3 regions of the Mycobacterium holstebronense genome follow, and region 3 is predicted to be linked to each of the others. Evidence: riboswitches for the same ligand, from Rfam matches in the RefSeq annotation. Region 3 holds a riboswitch; each other region holds the start of a gene.
What was found. A riboswitch is a leader RNA that binds a small molecule or an ion and turns the genes downstream of it on or off. The one in region 3 is predicted to bind magnesium.

Region 1 (9,971 bases), 2.2 Mb from region 3:
CTGTTGGCCATCCAATGCGTGCTGCTCCCGATGAACGGGGCCAACGTGGTCTCCGCAGTCAACAGGGCGATGGGACCCAAACCCTGGCTCGAGGGGCCAACGGCCCTGCCAACCGGAGCACTCGCGAGTTCCCGACTGGCCGGCGCCCCGGTGGTGTCGGCGGCGTCGGGCAACGGCGGTTGGATCGGGCAACTGGCGGTGCCGCAGGGCTGGATCGCTCAGACTCCGACTGCGAAGACCGTCGCCGCGGTGTTTCCGGAGGCCGGCCCGCAAGCCGTCGCGGCGGTCGCTGCGGAAGGCGACAGCGGGTTGGCCGGCAACCTCGCTCTCGGCGGTCTGGCCGGGCGGGCCATGAGCGTGAACGGACGCGGGGACGGCCAGGCCACCGGCCTGGCGGCGGCGAGTAAACCGGGCAAGCCGAGCAAAGCGACCATCATCGTGATCCCACCGTCAGCGGAGGACTGAACCGTGCCGGGCATGGACTTCGCGTCTCTGCCACCGGAGTTGACCTCTGCGCTGATGTACGCCGGCCCGGGGGCGGGGCCAATGTTGGCGGCAGCCGGCGCATGGCGTGGGTTGGCAGGGGAGCTCGGCGCCGCAGCCTCGGCCTACCAGGACGTGATTGCCGAGCTGTCAGGACAGAGCTGGTTCGGTCCAGCGTCACAGTCGATGGCGGCCGCGGCTACGCCGTACGCACAGTGGCTCGGTGCCACCGCGGCATCGGCGGAGGACACGGCGAGCCGGCTGATGCTGGCCGTGGGTGATTTCGAGCAGGCGCACGCGTCGACGGTGCCGCCCGTGGCTATTGCCGCCAACCGCAGTCTGCTGGCGGCCCTGGTCGTCGCGAATGTGGTCGGACAGAACACGACTGCGATCGCGGAGACCGAGGCCGAGTACCACCAGATGTGGTTGCAGGACGCGATGGCGATGTACAGCTACGCGGCGAGTTCGGCAACCGCGACCGAGGTCAAGCCGTTCAGCGCGCCGCCAGCGGTCGTTGACTCGGCCGGGGCGCCCGCGCAAGGCGCTGCCATAGGGCAGGGCGCCGTGGGCAGCGCCCATTCCCCGCTGTCCCCGATGCTCGATGCGATACCACGCACATTGCAAGGCCTAGCTACCGCCGGAAGTGCGCAGGCTGCGCCCGACCCGGTGTCACAGGCGGCGTCCTACATCGAGACGGTGGCCCGGTCGATCCTGCCGGCCAACGACACCAACATCTCGGCGCTCTACGGCATGGGCCAGTACGCGCGCAATCTCAACACCGACCTCGACATCTCCGAGGCCACCGGAGGCCGAGCCGGATTCGGTTCCGCGGCAAGGGCACCGAACTTGACTGAAGCCACCTCGCTGGGCGACGCCCGGCCGGTTGTGGCTGCGAGCAGCGGAACGGCGAGCGCGGTCGGCAAATTGGCGGTTCCGCAGGCCTGGGCGGACGCGGTGCCTGAGGTCACGGCGACCGCGACCGCTTCGCCGGCGACGCCAGCGGGCGCGGCGGCCCCGGCAGGATCGGCGGCCCTCGCGCGCCCTGGCGTCGGGGTGGCGGTGGCCGGTTTCGCCGGGCGCGACGGCCATCGGCGTGGGCGGGCCGCCGGTTGCAGCGAGCGAAGCGCCGGTGAGCTCATCGGAACCAACGAGGTGCGGCACTGGCATGTCGAACCCGGTGAGCTCAAGAGTCTGCTGGGCGAGGTGGCCACGCAACCAGGCGTCCACGAGGTGTACTTCGACACCGATGAGCAGAGCGGGCCGCCGGGGTGACCGAGATGGATTTCGCCGTGCTACCGCCGGAGGTGAACTCCGGGCGGCTGTATTCCGGGCCGGGCTCGGGACCGATGCTCGCCGCCGCGACGGCATGGGCGCGGTTGGCATCCGAGACCGCTTTGGCCGCTGGGGCTTACCAGTCGGTGCTCACGGGCCTGACCGATGAGGTATGGCTGGGACCGGCCGCGAATTCGATGGCCTGCGCCCTCGCGCCGTACGTGATGTGGCTCGATGAGACCGCGGTGCTCGCCCAACAGACTGCGACCGGTGCCACTGCGGCCGCGGCAGCCTTCGAGGAGGCTTTGGCTTCCATGGTGCCTCCGCCGGTGATCGCGGCGAACCGCAAGGCACTGGTGACACTGATCGCTGCGAACGTATTCGGGCAGAACAGTGCGGCCATCTCGATGCTGGAAGCCGAGTACGCACAATTGTGGGTGCTGGACGCGGCGGCCATGTACGCCTACGCGGCCCAGTCGGCGGCCGCGACCACCTTGAGCTCGTTCACCGATCCGCCGACCACCACCGATCCCACGGGATTGGGCAGGCAGGCGGCCGCGGCGGCCGAAGCCACCGCGGGCGGGGCGAAGGACCAGCTCGCGCAGCTGATCGCCGCGATCCCGCAGGCGTTGCAGGGACTCGCCCCCGCGGCGGCGCCGCTGCAACTCGCGGACGACCCCAGCGCACTCACCCTGTCGCAGCTGGTCTCGTACGTGCTGATCCTGCCGAAGAGCATTGTGCCCTTCAACGACGCCATCAAATCCGTCCTCTACGGCTTGATCCAGTACTCCCGCAACCTCAACACCGACCTGGACATCGCCGCGGCCACCGGGGGCAGGGCTGGGTTCGGTTCCGGGGCTTCGGCATTGGCGGCGTCGGCGTTGCCTGTCCCGCCCCCAGCGACCGGATCTGGACCGCTATCGGCCCGTGTGGGCGCGGGGGCCGCGGTCGGCAGGCTCAGCGTTCCGCCGAACTGGGTGACCAGCGCGCCGGTGGCCACGATGGCCGCCGCGGCGCAGGGGAGCGGGGTAGCCGGGGTGCCCGCCGCTGCGGCAGCGGCGGCCGAGATCCCCTGCGGCGTGTTCGGGGATCTGGGCCTGGCCGGCCTGGCCGGGCGGGCGCTCACCGGCTCCGCTCCGCGGAGTCGGCCTGCCGCGGCCATGAACGGCCATGCGCAGAGCCGACTGGAACGCCTGGTCACCGAATTGGCCGGCACCACTGAGGTACAGCACTGGCACGTCGATCCCGACCGGCTCGACAGCCTGCTCGAAGAACTTGCCGAGCAGCCTGGCGTGCATGCGGTTCACGTCAACCCGGGCGGTCAGCACCGCGCCGGACCGGATCGCCAGCCTGGTTAATGCCTGTGCGAGTTCTGGCCGACTTCTGGCCGAAGACAACCGGTTTCGCATCCGGCGCAGACCCGTGGACGGCAGCCCGTTCGCGGCTCGCCGCAGCCGATTGACCCTGCCAGCGCACTGGTGCACTATGGTTAAGCAAGCACCTCGTTAGGTGAGGCGTCTGCACGGATATAGGCCACTGACCCCGAACGTCGAAAGACGCCCCGGGTCAGGACAGCTCCTCCCGGATTAAGGGTTGAGCCCAAGTGGCTTCCGGGTTTGCACATTTGTGCAGGCCAGGACACGCCGTGCAGTGCCGAAGCTCTGACGAGAGGGGTGCGGATCTCGGTTGTCGCCGGGCTACTTCACCTCGTCGTGCATACGTGCAGGCACCCGCGCGTGCCCAGGCCGAGAGGAGGTGAGAGCGACATTGAGTCCGAGTGATAGTTCCTATCCGAGATCGATGTTCGTCTCCTTCGATCTCGGTACTGCTTTCACCATCTGATTCGCACCGGCGCTGAACTCGTCGACTGGCGTACCTTCCCATAGCGGAAGGCGCCAGGCTTCGTCGTGCCCTGAAATCGATTGGTAGCTCGGCTATTTCGTTGAGCCTGCGATCGACTTGGCATGAGCGGCTCCGGCATGTCGCCACGACCGCTGTCCCGATTTCTCCTGCCGTCCGGATTACGGCTGCAACGCATATCGGGCACCGACCCCTGCCTGCACAGCACCCCAAGATCAGCCACTTTTGGCTCGAAAACCATCAAAAAGGAGCACTACCATGGACTTCGGAGCATTTCCGCCGGAAATCAACTCAGCACGTATCTACACTGGCCCCGGTTCGGGACCGATGATGGCCGCCGCGGCGGCCTGGGACAAGATGGCCGCCGAACTGAGCTCGGCCGAAGCCGCCTACCAGGCCGTCATCAACGGACTCGTCAGCGAAGGCTGGATGGGGCCGGCCTCCAACGCGATGGCCGCCGCGGCAGCGCCCTACGCGGTGTGGATGGGCACCACCGCCGCCCAGGTAGAGCAGGCCGCCATGCAGGCCAAGGCGGCGGCCGCGGCGTTCGACGCGGCATACGCGATGACGGTCGCACCGCCGCTGATCGTCGCCAACCGGTCTCAGCTCGCGGCGCTCGTGGCGACCAATTTCCTCGGTCAGAACGCTGCGGCGATCGCGGCCACCGAGGCGCAGTACGGCCAAATGTGGGCCCAGGACGCCGGTGCCATGTACGGCTACGCGGCGTCGTCCGCGGCGGCGACCAAGGTCACGCCGTTCACCGCACCGCATGAGGTCGCCGACCCGTCGGCGCAGGGTACGCAGCAGGCGGCGGTCTCCCAGGCCGCCGGTACGGCGGCCACGTCAAACGCGCAATCCGCAGCGTCCCAGGCGCTTACGAACATGCCCAACACACTGCAGAGCCTCGCGTCGCCCACCCAGTCGTCGGCGCCTGCTTCATTGATCGACTGGCTCGCCAGCTTCTTGGGTGTGGAGCCTGGCGATGTGGCGAACGGCGCCACCAACCTGATGAGCAGCTCGTTCAGTCCGATGGCCGCGGCCGGGATCTCCAGTTTCGCTGCCGACATGGCGGTGGTGCGTGGTGCTGCCATCGCCGCCGGGGACCCGCTGGGCTTAGGCGCCATCGACCCGTTCACGCCGATGCTCGGAGCGCTGGGCGGCGGATTGGGCAACGGAATGCACGGGTTGGGTGGTGGTCTGGGTGCCGCCTCGGCGAGCATGGGCCACGCCGCGTCGGTCGGGGCGTTGTCGGTACCGCAGTCGTGGGCCGCCGCCGTTCCGGCAACGGCGGCTCCGGGTACCTCGGTCGCCGCCACCGGCTGGACGGTCGCTGCGCACGCACCGGAGGCCGGCGCGGCCGGCATGCCCGGGGTGCCGCTGGCGGGCGCCGGGCAGGGCCGCAACTACGGTTTCGCCGCCCCGCGGTATGGCTTCAAGCCCACGGTGATGGCTCGGCCGGTGGTCGCCGGCTAGGCATGTGTCATCGTTGAAGTCATGCAGACGCTGAGCGTCGCCGAGTTCACGTTGCGACTGGCTGTCGGGCTGGGCTGCGGTGCACTGATCGGGCTGGAAAGACAGTGGCGTGCGCGCATGGCGGGACTGCGTACTAACGCACTCGTTGCCGCCGGTGCGACGCTGTTCGTGCTGTACGCCGTCGCGGTGGAACCCAGCTCCACCCGCGTCGCGTCGTACGTGGTGTCGGGGGTGGGGTTCCTCGGCGGCGGGGTGATCCTGCGCGAGGGGTTCAACGTCCGCGGCCTGAACACCGCGGCCACCCTGTGGTGCTCGGCCGCTGTGGGCGTGCTTGCGGCGGCCGGCGACCTGACGTTCGCCCTGATCGGGACGGGCGCGATCGTCGGCACCCATCTGCTGCTGCGGCCGCTGGGGCGGCTCATCGACCGCGATCAGCACGTGGAGGAGGACGAACCGCAGTCGCCGTATGAGGTACAGGTGATCTGCCGGCCGAAGTCCGAGAAGTACCTGCGCGCCCAGATCGTGCAGCACACCGCCAGCAACGACCTGATTCTGCGGGGCATTCACACCGTTCGCGCCGGCGAGGACAACATTGCGCTCACCGCGTCGATGCTCTCGGACAGTCGGGCGCCGGACCGGCTCGAGCGACTGGTGGGCGAGTTGTCGCTGCAGCCGGGGGTCTACGCGGTGCAGTGGCACGCCGAGGATCAGTCGTCGCTGTCATCGGACTGATCGGGCCTAGGCTGATGTTCCGGAGGTAGGTAACGACGGTGGATGCGATCGCGGGTGTGTGGTCGGCGTTGCCCGGGCCGATGCGCGACCCGGTTATATTCGCCGTGCCTTTTTTCCTGCTGCTGCTGAGCCTGGAATGGTTCGCCGCACGCAGACTTGAACAGTTTGAATCAGAGCGCGTACCCGCCGGTGCGTACCGCACCGAGGACGCCTGGGCGAGCATCTCGATGGGCCTGGTGTCCATGGCCACCACCGCCGCGTGGAAGTTCATCGCGCTGCTAGGCTACGCGGCGATCTATACCTATGTGGCGCCGTGGCATCTGTCGCCCACGCGCTGGTACACCTGGGTGATCGCACTCGTCGGTGTGGACCTGCTCTATTACACCTACCACCGCATCGCGCATCGGATCCGATTGATCTGGGCGACTCATCAGGCGCACCACTCCAGCCGCTACTTCAACTTCGCCACCGCACTGCGCCAGAAGTGGAACAACAGCGGCGAGATCTTGATGTGGATTCCCTTGCCGCTGTTGGGTGTTCCGCCGTGGATGGTGTTCGCCAGCTTCTCGGTGAGCCTGATCTACCAGTTCTGGGTGCACACCGAACGGATCGACAAGCTGCCGCGGCCAGTCGAGTTCATCTTCAACACTCCGTCGCATCACCGGGTGCACCACGGCATGGATCCGGAGTATCTGGACCGCAACTACGGCGGGATCCTCATCATCTGGGACCGGATGTTCGGCAGCTTCGCCCCGGAGCGGTTTCGCCCGCATTATGGGCTGACCAAGCCGGTCGACACCTTCAACATCGTGACCCTGCAATTCCACGAGTACGCCTCGATCATCGCCGATGTGCGCAGTGCGACTCGGTGGCGCGACCGGTGGGGTTACATCTTCGGACCGCCCGGCTGGCAACCTGTCGCGCCGGCGGTGGCCGTCGCCCAGCAGCCGAGACTGCCGTGACGTAATGCGGGGCACACCGGCGGGTGTTCGCCTAGGCTGACTAACGTCGCATCCGAGCGACAACGCCCGGCGAGTCAGGTCGCGGCGTGCCGATGATGAAGGGGACAACGTGGCACAGAGCTTGGGAGACACCCTCACTGCAGGTAAGAAGCTCGTCAAGGGCGAGTCACTGACCTCCAACAACGGGGCTTACACCCTGACGCTGCAGGAGGACGGCAACCTGGTGTTGGCGGCGCGGGGCAAAGCGATCTGGGCCTCGGGCACCAACGGCAACGATGTGGTGCGCGCCGAGGTGCAGGCGGACGGAAACTTCGTCCTGTACACCGCCGACAAGCCGATTTGGCACACCGACACCAAGGGCAAGAAGGACGTCAAGCTGGTTCTGCAGGACGACCGCAACTTGGTGCTCTACGCCGCCGACGGCGCGGCCTGGTCCACCAAGACCGAGACCGACGCTCCGCCGCCGGAGGAGCCCAAGGCCGAAGAGGCTCCGGCTCCCGTGGAGGAGGCCGCACCCGCGGCACGCACCTACACCGTGGTCGCCGGTGACACCCTGTTCGCCATCGCCGAGCGGTTCTACGGTGACGGTAACAAGTACCCGCAGATCGCGGAGGCCAGCGGTATCGCCAACCCCGACCTGATCCACCCCGGTCAGGAGCTGACGATCCCCTGATCGCCGCGCAACGCCGCCGCGGCGGCCCGGATCCCTTGGGGCCGGGCCGCCGCGCTGCGCCATGGTGGCTTGGTCCGGCCGGACCGAAACCGGCCCTCAACGATAGGAGTCGACGGTTGCGCAGGCTCGTTGCGCGGGTGCTGGCGGTGCTGCTGGGGATCGGTGCGACAGTTGCTGGGCCGACGGTCTTTCCGGCCCGGGCTGACGGGGTGCTGGTGTTCCCGGGGATGGAGATCCGCCAGGACACCCACGTCTGCACGCTCGGCTACGTCGACCCGGTGATGCGGATTGCCTTTACCGCCGGCCATTGCCGGGGGAGCGGTACCGTCACCGACCGTGGCGGGGCAGTCATCGGCAGGCTGGCGACCTTTCGCGACAACACGCCTAATGGTTCGACCGTCAACACCGACCAGGTGATTGCCGACTACGAGTCGATCGTGCTGGCCGACGATGTCGACGTCAACGATGTCCTACCGGGGGGTCTGCGGCTGCAGGCCGGCCCGGACATTGAGCTGAAACCCGGTGATCCGGTCTGCCACTTCGGCATCGTCACCGGAGAAACCTGCGGCACCGTCGAACGGGTCAACAACGGATGGTTCACGATGACGCGCAGCGTTCGCAGTCAGCAGGGTGACTCCGGCGGCCCGGTGTATGCGCCGGGCGGCTCTGGTCCGGCCCGAATCGTCGGGCTGTTCAACAGTGTCTGGGGCGAATTCCCCGCCGCGGTTTCGTGGCCGGCGATCTCGCAGCAGGTCCGCGAAGACGTCGGCGTGCCGACCCCGCTGTCGTGACCCCGCCGCCTCGCCCGCCCAACCAGATCGCCTGGGTCACAGGCGATCTCGATGCCACCGAGTCCACGCTGACCGCGTTGCTCGGCGTGCGCAAATGGATCCGTATGCCCGGCGTGCACTTCGCCCCGGACACTTGCAGCTACCTGGGCGAGCCGGCTGATTTCGTCGCCGACATCGCGCTGAGCTACGTCGGTGACATGCAGTTGGAGCTGATCGCACCGGTACGTGGACGCAGCCTCTACGACGACTTCCTCCGTGCCCACGGGCCGGGCCTGCACCATGTCTGCATCGAGGCCGAGGACCCCGAAAATTTCGACGTTATGCTGAACGACACCGCCGAGCAGGACGCCCAGGTGGTTGCCCGGGGCGTGATGCCCGGCGGCATGCAATTCGCGTACGTCTCAGCTCCGGAAGCCGGCATCCCCTACCTGGAGATCGCCTACATCCCAGCCGAGATCCGAGCGGTGTTTGACTACATCAAACAGGAGCAGCGGTAACCACCGCAGCGGCGCCGATGTCCAGCGCCGGCGACATAGAGGAGTGGCGGCAATGAGCACCCAGATCCCGGACACCACCAGTGCCGAAACGGTTTCGGAGTGGTCCGACGAGTTCGACGTCGTGGTGATCGGCTTCGGCATCGGTGGCGGCTGCGCGGCCGTCACGGCGGCGGCAGCCGGGGCCCGGGTCCTGGTGCTGGAGCGGGCCGCCGAGGCCGGCGGCACCACCGCCATGGCAGGCGGCCACTTCTATCTCGGCGGCGGCACCGCGGTCCAGCAGGCCACCGGGCATGCCGACACGGCGGACGAGATGTACAAGTACCTCGTCGCGGTGTCGCGCGAACCCGAGCATGACAAGATCCGGGCCTACTGTGACGGCAGCGTCGAGCACTTCAACTGGCTTGAAGACCTTGGAATTGCGTTTGAGCGCAGTTACTACCCGGAGAAGGCGGTGATCCAGCCCAACACCGAGGGGCTGATGTTCACCGGCAACGAGAAGGTGTGGCCGTTCCTGAACGAGGCCGTTCCGGCGCCGCGCGGGCACAAGGTTCCGGTGCCCGGTGACACCCAGGGCGCCAAGATGGCAATCGACCTGCTGCTCAAGCGGGCCGACGACCTCGGGGTGACGATCCGCTACGAAACCGGCGCCACCGGGCTGGTCACCGACGCCTCCGGTGCCGTCGTGGGTGTCACGTGGAAGCACTTCACCGAAAGCGGTGTGATCAAAGCGAAGTCGGTGGTGATTGCCGCCGGTGGCTTCGTGATGAACCCGGAGATGGTCGCCCAGTACACGCCGAAGCTGGCCGAGAAGCCGTTCGTGCTGGGCAACACCTACGACGACGGACTGGGCATCCGGATGGGGATGTCGGCAGGCGGCGCCACCAAGCACATGGACCAGATATTCATCACCGCACCGGTCTACCCGCCCTCGATCCTGCTGACCGGCATCATCGTCAACAAAGAGGGCAAGCGCTTTGTCGCCGAGGACTCCTACCACTCGCGCACGTCGGGATTCGTCATGGACCAGCCCGACAGCGCGGCCTTCCTGATCGTCGACGAGGCCCACATGCGCAAGCCGCAGGTGCCCTTGGTTCCGCTGATCGACGGATGGGAGACCGTACCGGAAATGGAAGCCGCACTGGGCATTCCGGAAGGAAACCTGGTGGCGACCCTGGACCGCTACAACACGTACGCGGCACAGGGACAGGACCCCGACTTCCACAAGCAG
Region 2 (9,971 bases), 560 kb from region 3:
GGCCTTGGTCATCGCGGGTGCATGGGCGGATCTCGGCGCGCTGATGCTGGCGGCCTTCCTGCTGCCGACGGCGTTCGTCATGCATCCGTTCTGGAACGAGGGGGACCCGCAGGTCAAGGCCGGCGAGCAGATCCACTTCAACAAGGACGTGTCGCTGGCCGGCGCCGCCCTGGCGCTGTTCGGCTTCTTCGTCACCGCCGGTGCCGGCACCGGACTGCAGCTGACCGGACCGTTGTTCGCGTCGCTGGCAGGCTGAGTCGAACCGCCGCTAGGCCCCGCGGCCCGGCTCTGCGCGTTGGTCGCAGAACCGGGCCGTGACGGTCTCATTCTGGTACCAAAGTGACTGGTGTGACACCTCGTGCGCAGGGGGTTTGACGGTATCGCTGCACGTCAGAGACCCTCGACACACCTGAATGGGGTCGAGTTGACCGCACCCCATCGGTGAGGCACTATGGAGCGTGCAAGCACCTCGTTAGGTGAGGCGTCTGCACGGACATAGGCCACTGACCCCGAACGTCGAAAGACGCCCCGGGTCAGGACAGCTCCTCCCGGCTTAAGGGTTGAGCCCAAGTGGCTTCCTGAATAGGGACACGCCGTGCAGTGCCGAAGCTCTGACGAGAGGGGTGCGGTCTTCCGACAGTCGTCGGAGCTGCCCTCCTAAGCATGCGGTGAAACCGGCGCGCCTCTGCGCGCCCGCGACCGAGAGGAGGTGAGGGACGAATGAGTTCCGGTGATAGTCCGAGCCGATATCTGACATCTGTTCCGTCCCCATCCGAACGGTCGCATACCGCCTCCAGCTGAGCCACGACTCCGGCCTCCAGCTGAGCGCGTAGCACCGTTACGCGACTAGGAGGCCATCATGGTTGCAATCGCCTACACCGACATCACGGCTCCGGCCCCGCGTGCCATCAGCGCGCCGAAGACGCTGGACCGCCGTCCTGCCGCACCCACCTCGGACCCGCTGGTCGACATGACCAGCCGGTTGCTCAGTGGTCCGCTGCACCAGATGTACGCACTCCTGTGGCGCGTCGGAGTGCTGACCGTCAGCGACTGAGCTCAACCGACTGCTCGCGCTCTGATAGACGTCTCCTAGACGTCTTCGAGGGCTTCCCCGAGCTGTTCGAGCACCTCGCTGCGGTGGTTGCTGGCCAGAATGTGGCCGGCAGCCACCGCCACGGCCACCGGCCAGTCGATGATCTCGAAAGCCGCCAGCAGCGCCAACCCGCCGTAGTAGGCCAATTGCTCAGGCCGCGGCACCGTCACCTTGCCGAACAGCGGCAATTCAACGGCGAATCCCTCTGCCTCGCGAATGTGGGCTACTGCCTCGCGCTGGGATGCGCTGCGCCGCGGCTTGTCCGCCATCATGAGCCTCCTGGTGGCGACGGGTCGCCGGATGATCGAGCCGCGACTGTTCCGCGGCGAGAGCCAGTGTCCCCATTGTGCACAAGCCGCAGCCGCGGCGCCGGGTGACCGTTGGATGGTGCCTGCGGGCGGTCTGGTTGGCGCGGCCCGGGAACGATGAATTCTTTCGGCTTGGTCGTGTCGTCCTGCGACCCCGACAGCAGCCGCGGCACCACGGCTGCGCCAATAGTGGCCACCGTCGCCGTGCCCAGAGCCTGGGCCCAGCCCAGCGGCCCGATCGGCGTGCAGCCCAGCAGCTGGCTGATACCGGGGATGGTGATCAACGTCCCCATCACGCCCAGCGATCCGACAGCGGTCGCCACCACCAGCGGATCACGCGAATCCAGCAGCGTCTGCCCCAGCTGTGTGGCGACCAGCGACACCAACGCCACCGTCGAGGCCCGCTGCGGACGCCCGGTGACCGAAGCCAGCCCCCAGGCGCCCACCGCGGCCGACGCCGTAGTGACGCCGCGCACGGCCACCGTGCGCCACAGCGCGCGCTCGTCGGGTCCGTGCCCACCGGCGGCGGCCTGCTCGTTGAGCGAACTGACCGCCAGCGCGGTGGCCGGCAGCGCATCGGTCAGCATGTTGACCAGCAGCAGCTGGCGCGCGTTCAGCGGCGAGCGCCCCGTCAGCGCGCTCCCGATGATCGCGAATGCCACCTCGCCGGCGTTGCCGCCCAGCAGCACCGCCACCGCGGCCTGCACCCGCTGCCACAGCTCGCGGCCTTCGTCCAGTGCGTCGAGAAGGGTGTCGACCCGCTCGTCGAGCAGCACCACGTCGGCAGCGGTGCTGGCCGATTCGCTGCCGTGCGCCACCACCGCGATCCCGACCGTGGCGGCCCGGATCGCCGCGGCGTCGTTGGCTCCGTCGCCGACCATCGCCGACACCTTGCCGGTGCGCTCCAGGGTCTGGACGATCTGGACCTTGTTCTCCGGAGACATCCGGGCGAACACCACCCGCTCGGCTACCGCTTGTTCTTGGCCTTTGCGGGACAACGCATCCCACTGCGCACCACTGATCACCTGGTCGCTGTCGACCTCCAGGCCCAGCTCGCGAGCGATTGCGGTGGCCGTCAACGGGTGGTCGCCGGTGATGAGCCGCACCGGGATTTCGCGACGCTTGAGGTCGGCGAGCAGTTCGGCGGCCTCGTCGCGCGGGGTGTCGGACAACCCGAGCAGACCGACGAATGTCAGTCCCTCGCGGCAGAACTCGGCGATCTCCTCGGGTTCGGGGTCCTCGCCCAGTGCGGTGAGTTGCGCGGAAGTCAGTTCCCGGCGGGCCACTGCGATCACTCGTAGCCCGTTGCCGGCCAAGGCGGCCACCGACTGCTTGACGGCCGGGCCGGCCCCGGTGCACGCCAGCACCATTTCCGGGGCGCCCTTGAGGGTCAGTTCGGTTCCCCGTATCGACGCCGAGAACGGACGTCCAGAGCGGAACGGCAGGTGCGCGGCAAGCCCGGCCGGCGCCGACGCGCCGGCCGCGTCAGCGCCCTCCACGATGGCGGTGTCGGTGGCGTGCACCTGGCGGGTGCCATTGGACACCGGGGCCGCGCTTGCCGCCAGGCGCAGCACGTCATGGTCGGTGAAACCGGCCGCCGGGTGCACTTGCGACACCCGCAGCCGGTTCTTGCTCAGAGTGCCGGTCTTGTCGAAGCAGACGACGTCGACGCGCCCGAGCGCCTCCACCGAACGCGGCACCCGCACCAGCACACCGGCCTTGGTCAACCGCCGGGCCGAAGACTGCTGGGACAGGGTGGCCACCAGCGGCAGTCCCTCGGGGATGGCCGCGACGCTGACCGCGATCCCACTGGCCACCGCCTGGCGCAACCCGGTCCGGCGGGCCATGCCCAGGCCGGTCACCAGTGCACCACCGGCCAGGCTGATCCGCCAGGCCTTACTGGTGAGCAGGCTCAGCTGGTGCTGCAACCCGATCGCGGACTGATCGCCGGCAACCAGTTCGGCTGCCCGACGCCCGTGGGTGTCGCCGCCGGTGGCGGTCACCAGCGCCACCGCGGTCCCGGTCACCACGGTGGTCCCGGCGTAGACCATGCATTCCCGGTCGGCCAGATCGGCACCCGGAGTGGCCTCAACCTGCTTGACCACCGTCAGCGACTCACCGGTCAGTGACGACTCATCGACCTCCAGATCGATCGCGTCGATCAGCCGCCCGTCTGCGGGCACCACCTCATGGGCGTGCACCTCGATCACATCGCCGGGAAGCAGCTCCTCGGCCGGGATCTCGCAGTGACTGCCGTCGGGCAGGACCTTGCGCGCCGGTGGAATCTGTTCGTTCAGCAGCACGCTGAGCCGGCGCTCGGCGATGAGTCGCTGTGCGGCGGCCAGCATCGCATTGCCGCCCAACACCGAACCGACCAGGATCGCATCGACGGGTGAGCCCAGTACCGCGCTGGCCGCGGCCCCCAGTGCCAGCACCGGCGTGATCGGGTCGGACAGCTCACTGCGCACGGCCTGGGCGAACTGCCGCAGCAGTCGCGGCGGCGCGGTTGCCTGCGCCCCGCGGCGAGCCAGATCCACCGCCGCCAGCGCAGCCGCTGCGGCCGGCGCATGGTGGGTCGTGGTCGGCTCTTCCAGCTCCGGCGGCGGCAACACCGCCCGTACCTGATCGACCGACATCGCGTGCCACTCGTGCACCGCCGCCGGCCGAGGCACCGCGGCGTCCACGGCACGGCGCGCCAGCCAGTACCCCGACAGTGCGCCGGCCGCCGCTCCCGTGGTCACGGGGCCTGGCCCGCTGCCGCGTACCCCAGGCAGCATCAGCAGTGAGCCCAACGCGGTAGCGCCGGTGGCGATCTCGACCCCGCGGTGGCTGGCGGAGCGGGCGGCGGGCAAGGCATGCAGCACCCGCCACGCGGCAGCCAGGTCGGTTAGCAAGACATCGGCGCACCAGGGCGGGACGCCCTGTTTCGGTAGCACGCCCAGCGCGACGTCGGCCGCGGCCAGCGCGTCGACGGCAACCGCGGACAGCACCGCGACGTCATGGCCTTCGGCCTGATAGGCAATGACCGCGGCGGCCAGCGCCTGGTCTACCGAGGCGCCATCCAGGGGCCGGATCTCGTCGAAGACCGGCCGCAGCTCGCCGAGCGCATCGGCCTCCACCGAGACCACCTCGACGTCGGCGCGCCGCGCCTCGGTCACCACCGCGGCCGCCAACGGAAGCAACGCGGGCTGGAACGACGCCTGCACATCGGAGCGCGACCCGATGCGGTGCCATCCCGGTTTGAGGTCGGCGTCGGACAGTCGGGCCTGGGCCTTCGCCCACACGGCGCGCAGTTCGTCGTCGTCGGCGCCGCGCACCTGCATCACCCGCAAAGTCTCACCGCACAGCACGCGCGGATCGATGACCACGGTGTCGACGCGGTCGAGTTCACGCAGGCTGCCCGGCCGCAGCACCACCGTGCCGTGCTGATCGGCCAGACCGCGGCCAAAGGTGGCGGCGAACGACTCGCGTGCGGTGCGGGTGGCCTTCGGTGCGGTCACCGCGGCGGCCGTGCCGGCCAGATCTGGATTCCGGGTCGCGGCGCCGATCACCCCAGCACCTACGACTTGCGCCCAGGCGCTGCGGGTCAGGTGGCGCTCCACCGGACCCGGCGGCCGCGGCGCCGGTCGCTCGGGGACGGTCACCGGCGGATGATCGGCGTGGTGAGCGAGCTCCGGCTCTTGGCGCCGCCAGGCGCGTGCCTCGGCGCGTTCCTCCCCGGCGCGCATCGCCTCCACCGACAAGTCCACGGCCAGCGTGGTCGGCGCGGTGTTGAGGGTGTGCACGCCGGCGCTGGCCAGCGCCAACAGCGCATCGGTTGCCTGCTTGCCGATGCGGTCCTCGAGCAGTCGGCGCACTCGAGGCTGGTAGTCGATGACGACGACGCCGGCTTCCAGACCGAGCGGCAGGCCCGGCAGGCGCAGCAATCGGCCCACCGTCGCCGCGCCCAAGCCAGCGATGTTGGCGCCGACAGTCAAGGCGCGCAGCGTCTCGGTCATCCCGTCGCCGGGCAGGCTCACCGGGCCATGACCGCGAGATTCCGCCCGAATCCGATCCGTGCGGTACTCGCTTTCGGTGTCAGCCACCACCTGGCACAGTTCGCGCACTGAGACGACTTCACTGCCGGCGGTGGGGTCGAGCCCGACCACCAGGCGCGCCAACGGGTGGTTCAAGCGGACCGAGATCACCCCGGGCAGGGCGCGGGCGGCGTCCAAGACGGCGGTCGCCAGCTCGTCACCGGCGGGGCCGTCGAGGCCACGGATCTCCACCCAGGCCCGCCCGTCGCCGCGGAAACAGCGACGGGACAGCACCGGGCCCCTGTCGCCGTTCGGCAGAATCGCGCCGGCTACCCCGGCAGCGGTCTGAACCGAGGCATCGATCAGCGCTGAGGTCAGTTGGACACCGAAATTCGCCGCCCGAAGCGGCCATGAGCGCCGGACGGCACTCAGGGGAGCGTCTAAATTCACTCGTACCCGACTAGTGGCGCGTGCGCGTGCGGGTGCTGCTGGCGCCGCTGCGTGATTGCCGTGCCGCGGTCTTCTTCGGCTGCGGGCTGCGACGCGATGACGTCGACGAGCTCGCCGACTTCACCGGCTTGGTCGCCTTCGCCGCCGGCGCCGCCTTGAGCGGCCGTACCGACGCAGCGGGGGCCTTGGCCGGCGCCTTGCTGTCATCGGACCGGTTGGTCAGTTGCTTGAGCGCCAGTGCGGTGCCGCCCACCGCGACCAGCACCGGCCACTCGACCAGTCCAGTCACGCCGAGGGCGCCCAGGGTCAGCGCGGCCGCGGGAGTCGAGTGGCTGCCCGTGCGCAGCCCACGCTGCACGCCGCCGGCCGCCCCCTTGATGCCGCCGATTACCCCGTTGACTGCGGCCCCGCCGATCGCTCCGGCTGCCTCAGTGGTCATGGTGACCGCGCGGTTCGCCGCTCCGGCCACCTTTCTTACCGTCCCTGCGACGGCGTTCATGGGAATTCCCTGCCCTTCAAATGAGCAAATTGGATAATCCGCCTATCTTATGCGTGATTTCGCGATCGGTCCGAAATCCACACCGAATTCATAGAACTGCGGGTAAATCAGTCCCGCCGGATCTCGACGAGCACCGGAGCGTGGTCACTCGGTGACTTGCCTTTGCGTTCCTCGCGGACGATCTCGGCGTGCGCGACGCGAGTCGCCAGCGCGGGGGAGCCCAGGATGAAGTCGATGCGCATGCCCTGCTTCTTCGGGAACCGCAGCTGGGTGTAGTCCCAGTAGGTGTAGACGCCGGGGCCGGGTGTGAAGGGCCGAACCACGTCGAGGAACTGTGCGTCGGCCATCGCTTGGAAGGCCAAGCGCTCCGGTTGCGAGACGTGCGTTGCGCCCTCGAAGAACTCCATGCTCCATACGTCGTCGTCCTGGGGAGCGATGTTCCAGTCGCCCACCAGCGCGATCGGCGCCGACGGATCGTCACGCAGCCATCCTTCGGCGGTATCGCGCAGCGCCGCAAGCCAATCCAGCTTGTAGGTGTAGTGCGGGTCGTTCAGGGCGCGACCATTGGGCACGTAGAGGCTCCAGACCCGCACCCCGCCGCAGGTGGCGCCCAGCGCGCGCGCCTCCACCGCGGGATCGGCGTCGGCCTTGCCCCACGCCGGCTGGCCGGGAAACCCGACCTCGATGTCGTCCAGGCCGACCCGCGAAGCGATCGCCACGCCGTTCCACTGGTTCAGCCCGACATGGGCAACCTCGTAGCCCAATTCGTGAAACGGCAGCGCCGGAAACTGGGCGTCGGTGCACTTGGTCTCCTGCATGGCCAGCACGTCGACGTCGGCGCGGGCCAGCCAGTCGGTCACCCGGTCCACCCGAGTGCGAATGGAGTTGACGTTCCAGGTGGCCAGTCGCAGCGCAGTCACGCCAGCCACCCTAAGGCTCGTTCTACGGCGCCGACCCGCTGCCCAGCAGCCGGGCATCGATATAGCGGGTGCGGTGCTGGCCCGCGAAGCCGATGGTTTCGAAGAACTCGAATACCTCGCCGGTGGTCGGCACCTGGGCGTACCCGCGGGTGGCACCGCGCTCGGCCCCCCAGGCCTGCAACGCAGCGCAGATCGCGCGCCCGTAGCCCTGCCGGCTCCGGTCGGCGGCCGCCCGAACCGCCGTCACCCCCAGCCAGCGGGTCCCGTCCGGGCCCTCGGTGACCGCACCACGCCCGACCGCCACCCCAGGAATCGAGGCGAAGATCACCTCACCGTCGAGTACCGCGGTCAACACCTCCACCGGCGCGTCGTGACCGAACACCGCCAGCCAGTCGGTGTCGGGTTCGGCGGCCATCACCACGTCACCAGCGGCCGCGCCGGCCGCGCCGAGGTCGCACACCAGGGTGCGGGTCTCCTGTCGCGTCGGGATGTCCTCCGGCAGCCGCAGGAGGCGCTCCGGGACCGCCAGCGTCGGTGACAGGCCCCGCTGCGCATACCAGTCGATGATCGACGGGATGGCGTTCGCATGGGCAAACATGTCCAGGGGCACAGCCGAATTGGTCGCGATGTCGGCGCCGGGGCCCGCCCGGAGCAGCCAGCCGTCCAACCAGTGATGCTCACTGCCCGGCCAGGCCAGCGCGGCGGCATGTTCGACGGAACGGATCGCCGAGTTCTTCACCGGCCGGTCGGTCAGCCGGCGCACGTACAGCACGTCGGCGTGCCGGCACTCGTGCACCACCCCGTCGGCCGAGCGGACCCGCACCAGCGATCCGGCCTGCACCAGCTGCCCGATCACATCGCCCATCGGCGGCTCGGAACCCGGGGCGCGCAGGTAACGCAGACTCACCCGGACGCCGACCTCAGGGAGTGCGGGTGGTTGGGACATGAAAGCTCGTCAGTGACCGAACGGATCGGGCACGTCACCCGGCATCCAGGACAGGTCGGGCACACCCCACCCGTTGGCCTTCAACGTCCGTTTCGCGGCGCGGGCGTTCCGGCCCACCAGCATGTCCAGGTAGAGCAACCCGTCGAGGTGGCCGGTCTCGTGCTGCAGCATCCGGGCGAACAGCCCGGTGCCCTCCAGCGTGACTGGGTTGCCGTCGGCGTCCAGCCCGGTGACCCGCGCCCATTGCGCCCGGCCGGTCGGAAACGATTCGCCGGGCACCGACAGGCAGCCTTCGTCGTCGTCATCGGGGTCGGGCATGGTTTCGGGCCGTTCGGAGGTCTCGAGCACCGGGTTGACCACCACGCCGCGGCGCCGCGTGGTGGAGCGGCGGTCGTCGGCGCAGTCGTAGACGAAGACCCGCAGCCCCACGCCAATCTGATTGGCGGCCAAGCCGACGCCGTTGGCGGCGTCCATGGTCTCGTACATCGACGTGATCAGCTCACCGAGGTCAGCCGGCAACGAGCCGTCATCAGCGACGGGCACCGGGCTGGTCGGCGTGTGCAGGACGGGATCGCCCACAATGCGGATGGGTAGGACGGCCATGACCGCAAATCTTAAGGTGACCGTTGGGTGTCAAGTGCAGCGGCCACGGCGACGCGCGGGGCGGGCTCCCGGTTCAACGCAGCCTGCCGTGATTCAATATTCGCTCAGAACACTCCGCCGAAAACAACCGAACGTTTGCAGCGAGAGAACTTTCCGGAAGGGTCCAGGAATCGATATGGACGGCGCCATGGCGCAGGCGAATCGCTCAGGGGACGATTCGGAACCCGCAGACGGTCTGAGCCGTCGCGAACACGACATCCTGTCCTTCGAACGGGACTGGTGGAAGTACGCCGGCGCCAAGGAAGAGGCCATCAAGGAACGCTTCGCGCTGTCAGCGACCCGGTACTACCAGGTCCTCAACGCGCTCGTCGACCGGCCAGAGGCCCTGGCGGCCGACCCGATGCTGGTCAAGCGGCTGCGCAGGCTGCGGTCCAGTCGCCAGAAGGCGCGTGCCGCGCGCCGGCTCGGTTTCGACATCACCTGATTGCCTGACACCTTGATTGCTGGGCGTTTATAGGTCATGGCCCGCTCCTCGATACAGTGGGCGCAATGAACGACCACGTTCCTGACTCCTCTCGACTCCCGCTGCGGGCGATGGTGATGGTGCTGCTGTTCTTGGGCACCGTCTTCCTGCTGGTTGGGTTTCAGGCCCTCGGATCGTCGAGCACCGACGACGACGCCGACCACTCGACGACCGCGCAGCCTGTCTCCACGACCTCGGCGCCGGCCAAACCCGAACGCCCGGCACACAAGTCCGACGTGCGGGTATTCAACATCTCTGAACAGGCGGGGCTGGCCGGGCACACCGCCGACCGGCTGCGCGAAGCCGGCTGGAATGTGACCGAGATCGGGAACCTCGAACTGCCCGAGGTCGCCCAGACCACCGTCTACTTCAGTGACGCCGAGGGCGAGCAGGACGCAGCACATTCGGTGGGCCAGGTGCTGGGTGCCGCCGTCGAGCCGCGCATCCCAGAGGTGGCCGAGCAACCACCGGGCGTCATCGTGGTGGTCGCGGGTTAAGCTCCTCGCATGGTCACAGGTCACCGCAGAGCTCTCACCGCCGTCTTCTTCGCCACCCCGGCCATGTTGTTGGCGGCGTGTAGTCCCAACCAGCTGCCTTCCGACGCGCCCGGCAC
Region 3 (9,971 bases):
AAGTCAACGGTTTCCGTTACGACTACCAGGCGATGCTCGCCAGTGCCATCGCCAAGCCGTCGATGGCGTTCGGGCCGCTGTTCGAGAAGTTCGACTCGCCCCGCAAGGCGGCCCGGCTGCCCGGCCCGCCGTATCACTTCATGTCCCGGGTCACCGACCTGGTCGGCGAGACCGGCGTGATGAAGGCCGGCGCCGAAGTCGTCGTGGAATACGACGTCCCCACGGACGCCTGGTATTTCGCCGAGAACGGCGCCGCTAACGGGCACGAGACCATGCCCAACGCGGTGCTCATGGAAGTCGCGCTGCAGCCCTGCGGCTGGCTGGCCAGCTACGTTGGCTGCCCGCTGGACGGTGAGGCGGACCTGTTCTTCCGCAACCTGGACGGGACCGGAACCCAGCACCGCGAAGTCACTCCGGCGACCGGAACGCTGCGAATCAAGGTGAAGCTCAAAAGCCTCGCCAAGGCCGCGGGCACCATCATCGTCAGCTTCGACGGGGAGATCACCGCCGACGAGGGACCGGTCTACACCTTCGACACCGTGTTCGGCTACTTCAAACGCGAAGCGCTGCAGAACCAGGTGGGCCTGCCGGTCAGCGACGAGCAACGTGCCGCACTGGCGCAACCCTGCGAGGCGCCGGTGGTGGACTTGAGCACTCAGCCCGCTGAGTATTTCGGGGCCGGAGCGCGGTTGGCGGACCCGATGTTGCTGATGGTCGATCGGATCACCGGCCGCTGGCCTACCGGCGGCGCCGCCGGGCTGGGCCAGTGGCGCGGAGTCAAAGACGTCAACCCCGGTGAGTGGTACTTCAAGGCGCACTTCTTCCAGGACCCGGTCCAGCCGGGATCCCTGGGCATCGAAATGCTGTTGCAAGTCCTGCAATTCGGAATGCTCGACCTCGGCCTCGGCAAGGAGGCCGGCCCGTCGGCACGCTTCGAGCCGGCCGCCCTGCACGACGCTATGACCTGGCGGTATCGCGGCCAGATCATCCCCACCAACAAGCAGATCTCGGCGCAGGTCGAGATCACCCGGATCGTCCGCGAGGACGCCGGCATCCTCGCGGTGGCCGAGGCATCGCTGTGGGTGGACAACAAGCGCATCTACACCGCCAGCAACCTGGGCATGCGGATCGTCGCCGGCACGGAGGGTCAGCGTCCCCCGGCCGGTACCGGCGCCGTCACGGCTTCCGTGTCGGCACCGGGAGCCGCGGCAGTAGCAGCCTCCGCGCCGGCCTCGCTACCGTCAACGGAATCGGCTGCCGCGGTGCAGAATACGGTGCCCGCGACCAGCGTGATGGAAGTCGTGCTCGATCCGGTCAACGATTCCTGGATCGTCGATCACTGCCCGACGTACGTGATCCCGTCGCTGCCGATGATGTCGGTCATGGACCTGTTCGCGCAGGCGGCGGCCCGGGCCTCAGGCGGAGCCAAGGTCGTCGAGATCACCGACGTCCAGATGGTCCGGTGGGTCGTCGTCGACTCCCCGAAGCAGCTGCGGGTCGTGCTGGAGCAGACATCGGAGCCCGCTCGTTTCCAGGGCCGTCTCGAGGTCTGGCGGGATGCGCCGCGAGCAGAGTTGTCCCGCTGGGAGATTCACGCGCACGCCGTTGTCCTCACCGCCGCGCAGTACAGCGGTGAGCCGGAGCCGCCCGCCCCGCTGGAAGATGCGGTGCCCTACGCCGACCCCTATGACGGAACGGTGTTCCACGGTCCGGCATTCGCGACCCTGACCGATGGTGCCCGAATCGGGCGCAACGGCTCAACGGGCGCGCTCGCGATCGACCGCTGCGCTGTACCGGTTGGTGAACTGCAGCCGGGACTGTTGGACGGCGCGTTGCACGTCGTTCCGCACACCGCGATGAGTGTGTGGACCACCGACACCGCCGACCCCGCGTCGTATGCCGATGCGAGCGACCCCGATGTCGGATTCCCGCGCCGCATCCTCTCGGCCCGGTTCTACTCCGACACCCCCGTGGCCGGAACCGTGGATGTCGAAGCCCGATTCGTGGGCTTCGACGACGACGAGGGCCGCATGCCGACCTTCGACCTGTGGCTCAGCGTCGCCGGAAAGCCCTGGGCGCGTATCCGGATGGCCGAATTTCTGCTGAGCAAGGGACCACTGGCCGAAGTCGGCGGGCCTGAACGGCGCGCCTTCATGGGTGGACGGCAGGCGGTCCCGGGACTGTCGCTGAGCGAGCGACTCGGGCGCGGCGTCCTCGAGCTCGATACGGCCCGGATGGCGACCCTCGACTGGTTCAAGGGCACTTTGCAGGCCGTGTACGGCACCGACAGTCAAGGCGATTCGCTGATGGTCGACATCGTGACCAAGGAAGCGGTCGCGGACGCAGTCCACAATGCGGTCCACCCCGACCAGGTCCAGATCATCGACGGTCAGGTGAGCTGCCCCGCGCTGCCGCTGGAGCGCATCACTGTCGACGTGGAGAAGCTCGGGCCGGGAGCATGCCGCGCGAGCGCGTCATCGGTAACCGACTGGGAGCCGGTCCGAGCCTGGTGGACCGAGAGCGCGGGCATGCCGGACGGCTGGTTCGGCGAGCTGGCTCTGGGGGCGGTGCTGTCGCGCTACGTGCGCCACGTGGTGGTCACCAATCCGGCCGCGATGGCGGCCGTGCACGGTCGGCCGGTGTTGCTGTTGGCCAATCACCAGGTGCAGGTCGAATCGCTGTTGGGCACCACCATCGGAAGCTGGCTCACTGGCACCAAGGTGGTCACCATCGGCCACGCCAAGCACGAGACCGGCTGGGTGGGCAACTTGCTGCGGATGATCGACGCGACGGCGGGCAAACAGCTGGGCCACCTCCGCTACTTCGATCAGCAGCAGCCCCAGGAATTCTTCGCCCTGGTGGACGAACTCAAGCGGGAGTCGGCTTCCCTCGGCATTTCGGTCATGGTGCATGCCGACGGGACACGCAGCGTGAGCTCGGGGCAGCGGGTCGAGAGGCTGACGTCCACCTTGCTGGACATGGCGCTGGAGATGTCGATGCCGATCGTGCCGTTGTACTTCGCGGGCGGACTGCCCGAGGAGCCGTTGCCGCACAAGCTTGAGGTGCCCTATGGCCACGCCGCGCAGGACTACATCTTCGGCCGCCCGATCCTGCCCGACGAGCTGCGCGGAATGCCCTACGCCGAGCTGCGGCGTTACGTGATGGACGCGATCAACGGGCTCGCGCCGTTCAGCGACGCACCGCATCCGCCGAACTACGACGTGGAGAGCCGGATCACCGCCGCGGCACCGGGAGCGTCGCCGCTGGAATCGGTCTGGTTCTGCATCGAAGACGCGCTGGACTCGCTGCCGGTCGACTGGCGAAACCTGATCGCCGACGAGGACTGGGAGCTGGCCGGGTTTCGGCAGTCAGCGAGCACAGCTCAGTAATCCCACATCGCCGGTACGCACCGAAAGGCGTTGCCGGCGGCGGCCACGTGGCACACCGACGGGAACGGGAGGTGAGTGGCCACCAGCGCTTCGCCGGTCGATGCCAGCTCCTGCAGCAGGCCGACCCGGACCTCGATCGACTGCTCTGGGTCGTGTTCGAATCCGTTGTGCCACTGGGGGTTGTCGAATCCGACCTGGAATATGGCGTCGCCGGCGAAGGTGAGTCGGTGATCACCGGATGCCAGCCGGACCACGCTGTGGCCGGGGGTGTGCCCGCCGGTACGTGTGGCGAGCACGCCGGGGGCCGCCTCGTAGGACTTCTCGAAGGGGACCAGGTGGCTGCGGTATTCGTCCAAGAACCGCGAGGCGATCGATCGCAGCGCGTCCGGAACCGGAGCCGGCATATTGGTCCCGGAAAAGTCGGGCGCCTCCCAGAACTCGGCTTCCGCGGCCGCGACGTGGATCCGCAGGTCCGGACGCAGTCGCGCTTTGATCCCGTCGGTGAGCAGTCCCCCTACGTGGTCCATGTGTAGGTGGGTCAGCACCACGTCGGTGATGGCAGACAGATCGATGCCGGCAGCCTCCAGCCGACGGACTGCCTGGCCTGCACGCGGAAAGTCCGGAAACTCCATCCCCAGGCCGGCGTCGACGAGGACGGTCCGGTCGCCGGAGCGCACCACGGCCACGTTCAACGGCCAGTCGATGACGTCAGTCGGCAGGAACATGTCGTCGAGCCAGCCCGCCAGGCGGGCCGAGTCGACGTTGGTGGCCATGGTCGCGGCGTTGATCGGCAGCACGCCGTCACTGATCACCAGCACCTCGATGTCGCCGACCTGTACCGCGTACCGCGATGGAACCAGATCGTCGGGCTCGTGACTCTCAACACGTACGGCGGTGTTCAAGCTCATCTGCGTCTCCTTGGTCGTCGGTCTGCGCCTGCCCGGATCGTTCGGGTCGAGAATCGCGCGGCGCCATCGGTCTGCGCACCCTGGAAACCGCGTAGTCCTCGGCGCCCACGCGGGGGCTTTGGGGCGTCTTTTGACTGCGGCCGTGGTGGACGGCTAGCTTAGTGGCGATCGCGGCAGGGCCGACCAGCTACGCAGCTGGACGTAGATCGGCCTTCAACGAATCGACCGACCAAGTCTTCGCAGACAGGAGCCCACTTATGGCGTCAGCATCTCTGGGCGTCTACACGTGCCTCGCGTGTGTCGTGCTGCTTACCCTGGCACTCTTCTGGGCAAGCGGATCCTGATCGGTCGCACGACCTCACGGATGTAGATTCCACTGGCCGCAGTCTTGGGCCAGGACGTCGTTGACGTCGACTTCTATCCCACCGACGATCGGCCCCGGGTTCGAGGCGGTACTCACAATCCGCTGGTAGAGCACTGCCCCGGGATCGATCTGACCTCGTGACCACGATCGAGTCTGCCAGGCCCACCGCTTACCGGGTGTGCGTGAGACTCCGATGACACCGTCGGCGGCCGCCCACTGGCACACGTTCACGCCCCCGTAGACGCCGGTTCGCTGCACTCCCAGTACCGAGTTGATTCCGCGAAACCACTGCAGTGCCACGGTGTTCCAGGTGTTGCGGTCGATGTCGTCGTCGACGCTGAAGAAGACCGGCGCGCTTTGGCCCCCGCCGGCGGCGGTGTGTATCTGCCAGGCGGTGCGTGCGTCGGCAACCCCGCCGGGGTAGCCCCGGGTGAAGTCCGACGGGGCCGTCCCGCCGGGCTTGCCGTACTGGAAGTTGCTGACGATCACCAGTCCCGCGGCGGTCAGTGACTCGGCGTAGGGCCGGGTGATCGGCTTGGCGCCGAAGTTGGAGCCGGGCCGCGACGTCGACACGTAGTTGATGACGCCGGCATGGCCCGCGGCACGGATGTCCTGCGCGGGAATCTGACGCATGGCGTAGTCGATCAGCGTGGGAGCCGCAGCCGAAGCCGTCGGTGCACCGGCCGACGCCGCGCCCAGCCCGGTGAGCGCTGCGGCGGATGCGTACCGCAGCGCGTCCCGTCGGGAAACGTGGTTCCGAGGGTGGGAAGTCCGCGGCGAGTCAGGCACGGGCCGATGTTAACAATGTGGCAGCTGTTAACTGTGTCGCCCGCGCCGGGAACCCGCATATGCTTCTCCCCGAAAATCCTTGCTTTGCCTGGACGGCGAGTCGCCGACGGCTACGATTCGGTGCGTGTCGACGCCCGTCACCAGCACATCGCCGACGATTCCGCGCGCCCCTGGAGCCCCGCTCGTGGTCGCGGGCTGGTGCCTCGTCGCGATCTACATCGCCGCTACGGTAACAACGGCTTTGAGTACCGGATCGGTATCCGCTGCAGCCGAAGCAATCTCGGGTGCCGCGTTGGCGGTCTTCGTGGTGCTCCATACGTTGACGTTCTACAAACCCGCCGGAGCCGCCGCCTACTTCGCCACGGCCGTGACAATGGGTCTCGGCCTGGAGGCGTGCAGTATTGCGACCGGCTTCCCGTTCGGCTTCTACGTCCATTACGCGGAAGGGCCTCGCGCGTTCGACGTTCCGGTGGTTGTCGTGGCGGCGTGGGTGATTCTGGCCTGGTTGGCGTGGATTCTGGCCCGGGTGATTGTGGGCGAGATCCACAATCGGCGGCTCTCCGTTGTGGTGACACCGGTCGTCGCCACCCTCATCGTCGGTGGCTATGACCTGGTGATCGATCCGATCGGCGCCTACGTGCGCCACATGTTCGCCTACCGATCACCGAGCGGGGTCCTGGGCGTCCCGTTGAGCAACTACATCGGCTGGCTGATCACCGGATGGGTGCTGTTTCAGACCTTTGCCTTGATCGAACGACGGTGGCGACGCGAAGCCGCAACCTCGACCCGATCGGCTTTGTTGATGCCGTCCATCATCTGGTTCGCTTTGGGCCTGCAGGTGAATCTCGGGCTGCTGCGCGCCGGCGACGCCACCACGACCATCCGGGGCATGCCCGTTGCGCTGGCCGATATCTATGAGACGTCCGCTGAGATGACCTGGTTCATGATGGGCCTGGTGGTGGTCATCAGCGTGATACGTCTTTATCAGGGCACGCCGACGACCTCGCCGGAGATCGCCGACTCGAGCGCACACCGCGCCGGCTAGCCGACCCCGACGGGCCGCGGCATCACGGTCAGCTTGATGCCATAGCGCGGCGTGCCCAGACCATAGCTGCCGTTGCGGCCGGCGCCGCCCGGAGGAATCGGGGGAGGCATCGCGGTCATCGACCGGCTTTCCGGGGCGACGGTCCAGCCGCTACCCGTCCCAGCGGCAGGAGCTCCCGTCGGGGTTGCCGCCGCCCAACTGGGTGGCGTCGACAACGAGCCGACCAGGGTGGCCCGGCCCACTCCCGCGGTCACCGGGGAACTGCTGCCACCGGCAGCGCGGCCCGCGGTCTCCAGCCCACCAGTGGCCGTGGACGCCAGGGTCATACCCGGCATGGGCCCGACCCCGCCGCGGGCCAGGGCGGCCGTGCCGCCATCCATGCCGCGCGCAAGAAAGCCGAGCGTGGCTAACCCGGAAAACCCCTCGATGTTGCCACCGGGGTCGAAAATGCCGGTGGCGGCGATCGTGTTCCACAGCTGGGCATTGATGTTCAAACCCGACCCGTCGTCGTGGCCCCACGTTCCGTCGAAGAGGCCGTCGAAGAACTTCGTCCAGTGCCAGTCCGGATCCGTAGGACGCGAGCCCTCCGCCGGCGACGCGAGGCTCCGTAGCGCATCGGGCAGCTGGGTGTGGGCATCGGTGGGGTCCATACCGCCCGCGGCCTGCCTGCCGTCATCTCGATTGGTGGTTTCCGGCGCATTGGCAAAGGGGATCAGTTGGGTGGCGGTGGCGGAAGCCGCGGCGTAGCCATACATCGCCACCGCGTCTTGCGCCCACATCTGGCCGTAGCGCGCTTCGGTCGCTGCGATCGCCGGTGTGTTCTGGCCCAGCGCGTTGGTCTTGACCAATGACGCCAACAACACGCGGTTGGTCTCGATCGCAGCCGGGGGCACCGTCATAGCGTGGGCCTCGGCATACGCCTCGGCCGCGGCGTAGGCCTGTGCCGCGGTCTGCTCAGCCTGCTCGGCGGTCACGCTCAACCACACGAAGTAAGGCTGGGCAGCCGCAGCCATCGCCGATGCAGATGGGCCCCACCAGCCTTGACTGCCCAGGCTCGCCACCAGCCATTCGAACGACGTTGCCGCTGAACGCAATTCCGCGGACAGTAAATTCCATGACGCCGCAGCCGCCAGCATCGGCCCTGATCCTGCTCCGGCGTACATGCGCGCCGAATTGATCTCTGGTGGCATCGATCCGTAGTCCATTGGCCAAAACCCTTTCAGTAGACGGAGATAACGTTTGCGGTATCGGTCACTGCGTACGACTCTGCGCTGTGCAGCAGCGTTTTGACGAACATCTCGTGCACCTCCGCGGCGCGCTTGCTGATCGCTTGGTACATCTGTGCATGCCGCGCGAATTGCGCCGCGGTCAGTGCAGAAATCTCGTCGGCGGCGGCGGGAATCACGCCGGTGGTCGGCGCTGCGGCAGCGGCGCTTTGCGCGGATACCGTGTCGCCGACACCGCGCAGATCGGCCGCTGTCGCGATGAGATCTTCGGGCAGTGCGTACACAAAAGACATCGGAGACTCTCCTTCGAGAGGACATGACGAATTTCGCCGCCACACAAGAACAGTCGCGCGCCAAAGCAGCACACGTCCACGACGCGGACAGCGCTGATGCGGTAAGGGCGAACCGATTCAGAGGATGAAGGCGGCGCCGGGGCAGGATTCGAACGACATGGTCGTCGATCTCGGATAGGGACTATCGCTCGGACTCAAAGTCGCTCTCACCTCCTCGCGGCCAGGGCATACGGGGATGCCGTTGTGGTAAGCACATCGGAGCTAACCGAACCAGCGCAGAGTTGGCCGGACGGCACCCCTCTCGACAGAGTTTTGGCACTGCACGGCGTATCCAGTCATGTGCCGAAAGCCACTTGGGCTCAACCCTTAAGCCGGGAAGAGCTGTCCTGACCCTGGGCGTCTCTCGACGTTTGAGGTCAGTGGCCTGTATCCGTACAGACGCCTCACCTAGCGAGGTGCGTTCGCGGCCATGGTGGCATCACCGCTGGCCGCCGTCAACTCGAACGAGCACGTCTGCGCTACCGGATGAGTTCGCCTGACATGGCATATGTCTCGCGAACAATACTGGTGTGCACCAGGATTCATGTCCGCAGAAAGTTTGCCTCTCCGCATCGATCGGTTGTTGCTGAGAATGTCCAAGCAACGGAACAGGTGAACGGTCATAATTGCCAATGCATCCCGAAGTCACGGCTGCAACCGGACGACCGGACGGATTGGCGGGGAGGCGATTCGGAAACCCGCACCGGATGGAGTTCCTGCTACCTTCGGAAGTGCCCCCGGTCGATCCGAGCGCGCGTTGTTGCCGGCGCGCGGTTCGGGCTCCACCCTTGACCTACGTAGCCCGGATTTACTTAAATGGGCTAGCAGTCACATCACCGGCTACCCGTGTCGGCAGTCCGCCGCGGACGGGCCACAGCGGGTGAGGAGGAACTTGTGCAGACGTCGGCGTCCGAGGTCTCCGCTCACCCCGACTACGGCGGTCCCCTGCTCGGGTCGGGAAGTCAACTGGAACGCGCCACGCTCGACGCGCTGGACCGGCTGCAGCAGGTGCTGACGCTGCACTCACTGGGCGATGACCGATTCCGGGCGGACAACGAGGCCGGCCGGTTCGGCCGGATCTTCGGCGGCCAGCTCATCGCCCAGGCGATGACAGCGGCCGCGGCCACGGTCCCCGAGCTGACCGCCCATTCCATTCACGCGTCGTTTCTGCGTCCCGGCGACTCGGGCGTACCACTGGAGATCGTCGTCGACCGCACTCGCGACGGGCGCACCATGTCGGCACGGCAGGTCACCATCCAGCAGGGCGGTCGCACCCTCGTGGTGGCGACGGTGTCCTTCGACACCAGCCCGGACAGCACAGACGCCGACCCCGTGCCGTTGCCCGGGCCTGCACCGGAAGCCCTTCCGCTGCTACAGCACTGGGTGCAGCACGCCCCGCCATACCTGGCCGGGCGAGGGAACACCTGGATAGAACGGCCCCCGCCGCTGGAAGTTCGCACCGCCGAAGCCCCGGTCTTCCTGGGCGGCGCCCAAGCGCCGGGTCCGCGTGCCCATTGGATGCGGTTGCCGCGTGGAATCGACGGCGATCACCAGCTGCACGCGGTGCTGCTTGCCTACGCCAGCGACTACCTGCTGGTGGATACCGCGTTTCGTGCCCACCCGCAGCCGGTCGACCATGCCACGCACACCGGCCTGACCTTGGACCACAGCGTGTGGCTGCACCGTGCAGTCCACTTCGATCGATGGCACCTCTACACCCAGCAGACCGTCGCAACGGCCGGACACCGCGCCCTGGTGCACGGCACCATGGTCGATGACACCGGCCGCCATGTGGCCAGCACCGCACAAGAAGTGCTCGTCCGGCCGATAGCCGAGCCGCCGGGACGGCAGAAACCCGGGGACCAGTAGTGGTCCTGCGCGCAGAGACGGCGACACTCGATGGACGCGTAGCGGTCAT

Region 1: it holds a riboswitch for magnesium, as region 3 does, so the genes downstream of both, RCP37_RS09890 (PPE family protein) here and RCP37_RS21720 (PE family protein) in region 3, are expected to answer to the same signal.
Region 2: it holds a riboswitch for magnesium, as region 3 does, so the genes downstream of both, RCP37_RS02095 (Rv1535 family protein) here and RCP37_RS21720 (PE family protein) in region 3, are expected to answer to the same signal.

The regions. Positions count from the first base shown of each region.
Region 1 covers NZ_OY726398.1:2,134,830-2,144,800, forward strand. Annotated here, with positions in the region: gene RCP37_RS09875 (PPE family protein) at 1-465, shown strand, start outside; gene RCP37_RS09880 (PPE family protein) at 478-1,755, shown strand; gene RCP37_RS09885 (PPE family protein) at 1,761-3,113, shown strand; M-box (ykoK) riboswitch at 3,250-3,435, shown strand; gene RCP37_RS09890 (PPE family protein) at 3,874-5,088, shown strand; gene RCP37_RS09895 (MgtC/SapB family protein) at 5,110-5,820, shown strand; gene RCP37_RS09900 (sterol desaturase family protein) at 5,859-6,782, shown strand; gene RCP37_RS09905 (LysM peptidoglycan-binding domain-containing protein) at 6,904-7,455, shown strand; gene RCP37_RS09910 (Rv1815 family serine proteinase) at 7,572-8,246, shown strand; gene RCP37_RS09915 (VOC family protein) at 8,243-8,743, shown strand; gene RCP37_RS09920 (FAD-binding protein) at 8,796-9,971, shown strand, end outside.
Region 2 covers NZ_OY726398.1:441,731-451,701, forward strand. Annotated here, with positions in the region: gene RCP37_RS02090 (DoxX family protein) at 1-256, shown strand, start outside; M-box (ykoK) riboswitch at 462-630, shown strand; gene RCP37_RS02095 (Rv1535 family protein) at 860-1,054, shown strand; gene RCP37_RS02100 (hypothetical protein) at 1,090-1,365, opposite strand; gene RCP37_RS02105 (cation-translocating P-type ATPase) at 1,362-5,867, opposite strand; gene RCP37_RS02110 (hypothetical protein) at 5,878-6,366, opposite strand; gene RCP37_RS02115 (exodeoxyribonuclease III) at 6,474-7,277, opposite strand; gene RCP37_RS02120 (N-acetylglutamate synthase, CG3035 family) at 7,309-8,232, opposite strand; gene RCP37_RS02125 (peptide deformylase) at 8,242-8,835, opposite strand; gene RCP37_RS02130 (nucleoid-associated protein NapA) at 9,011-9,319, shown strand; gene RCP37_RS02135 (LytR C-terminal domain-containing protein) at 9,385-9,855, shown strand; gene sodC (superoxide dismutase[Cu-Zn]) at 9,865-9,971, shown strand, end outside.
Region 3 covers NZ_OY726398.1:4,679,811-4,689,781, reverse strand. Annotated here, with positions in the region: gene RCP37_RS21745 (beta-ketoacyl synthase N-terminal-like domain-containing protein) at 1-3,389, shown strand, start outside; gene RCP37_RS21740 (MBL fold metallo-hydrolase) at 3,383-4,297, opposite strand; gene RCP37_RS21735 (DUF1906 domain-containing protein) at 4,656-5,450, opposite strand; gene RCP37_RS21730 (carotenoid biosynthesis protein) at 5,575-6,495, shown strand; gene RCP37_RS21725 (PPE family protein) at 6,492-7,700, opposite strand; gene RCP37_RS21720 (PE family protein) at 7,715-8,014, opposite strand; M-box (ykoK) riboswitch at 8,304-8,476, opposite strand; gene RCP37_RS21715 (acyl-CoA thioesterase) at 8,948-9,922, shown strand; gene RCP37_RS21710 (SDR family NAD(P)-dependent oxidoreductase) at 9,922-9,971, shown strand, end outside.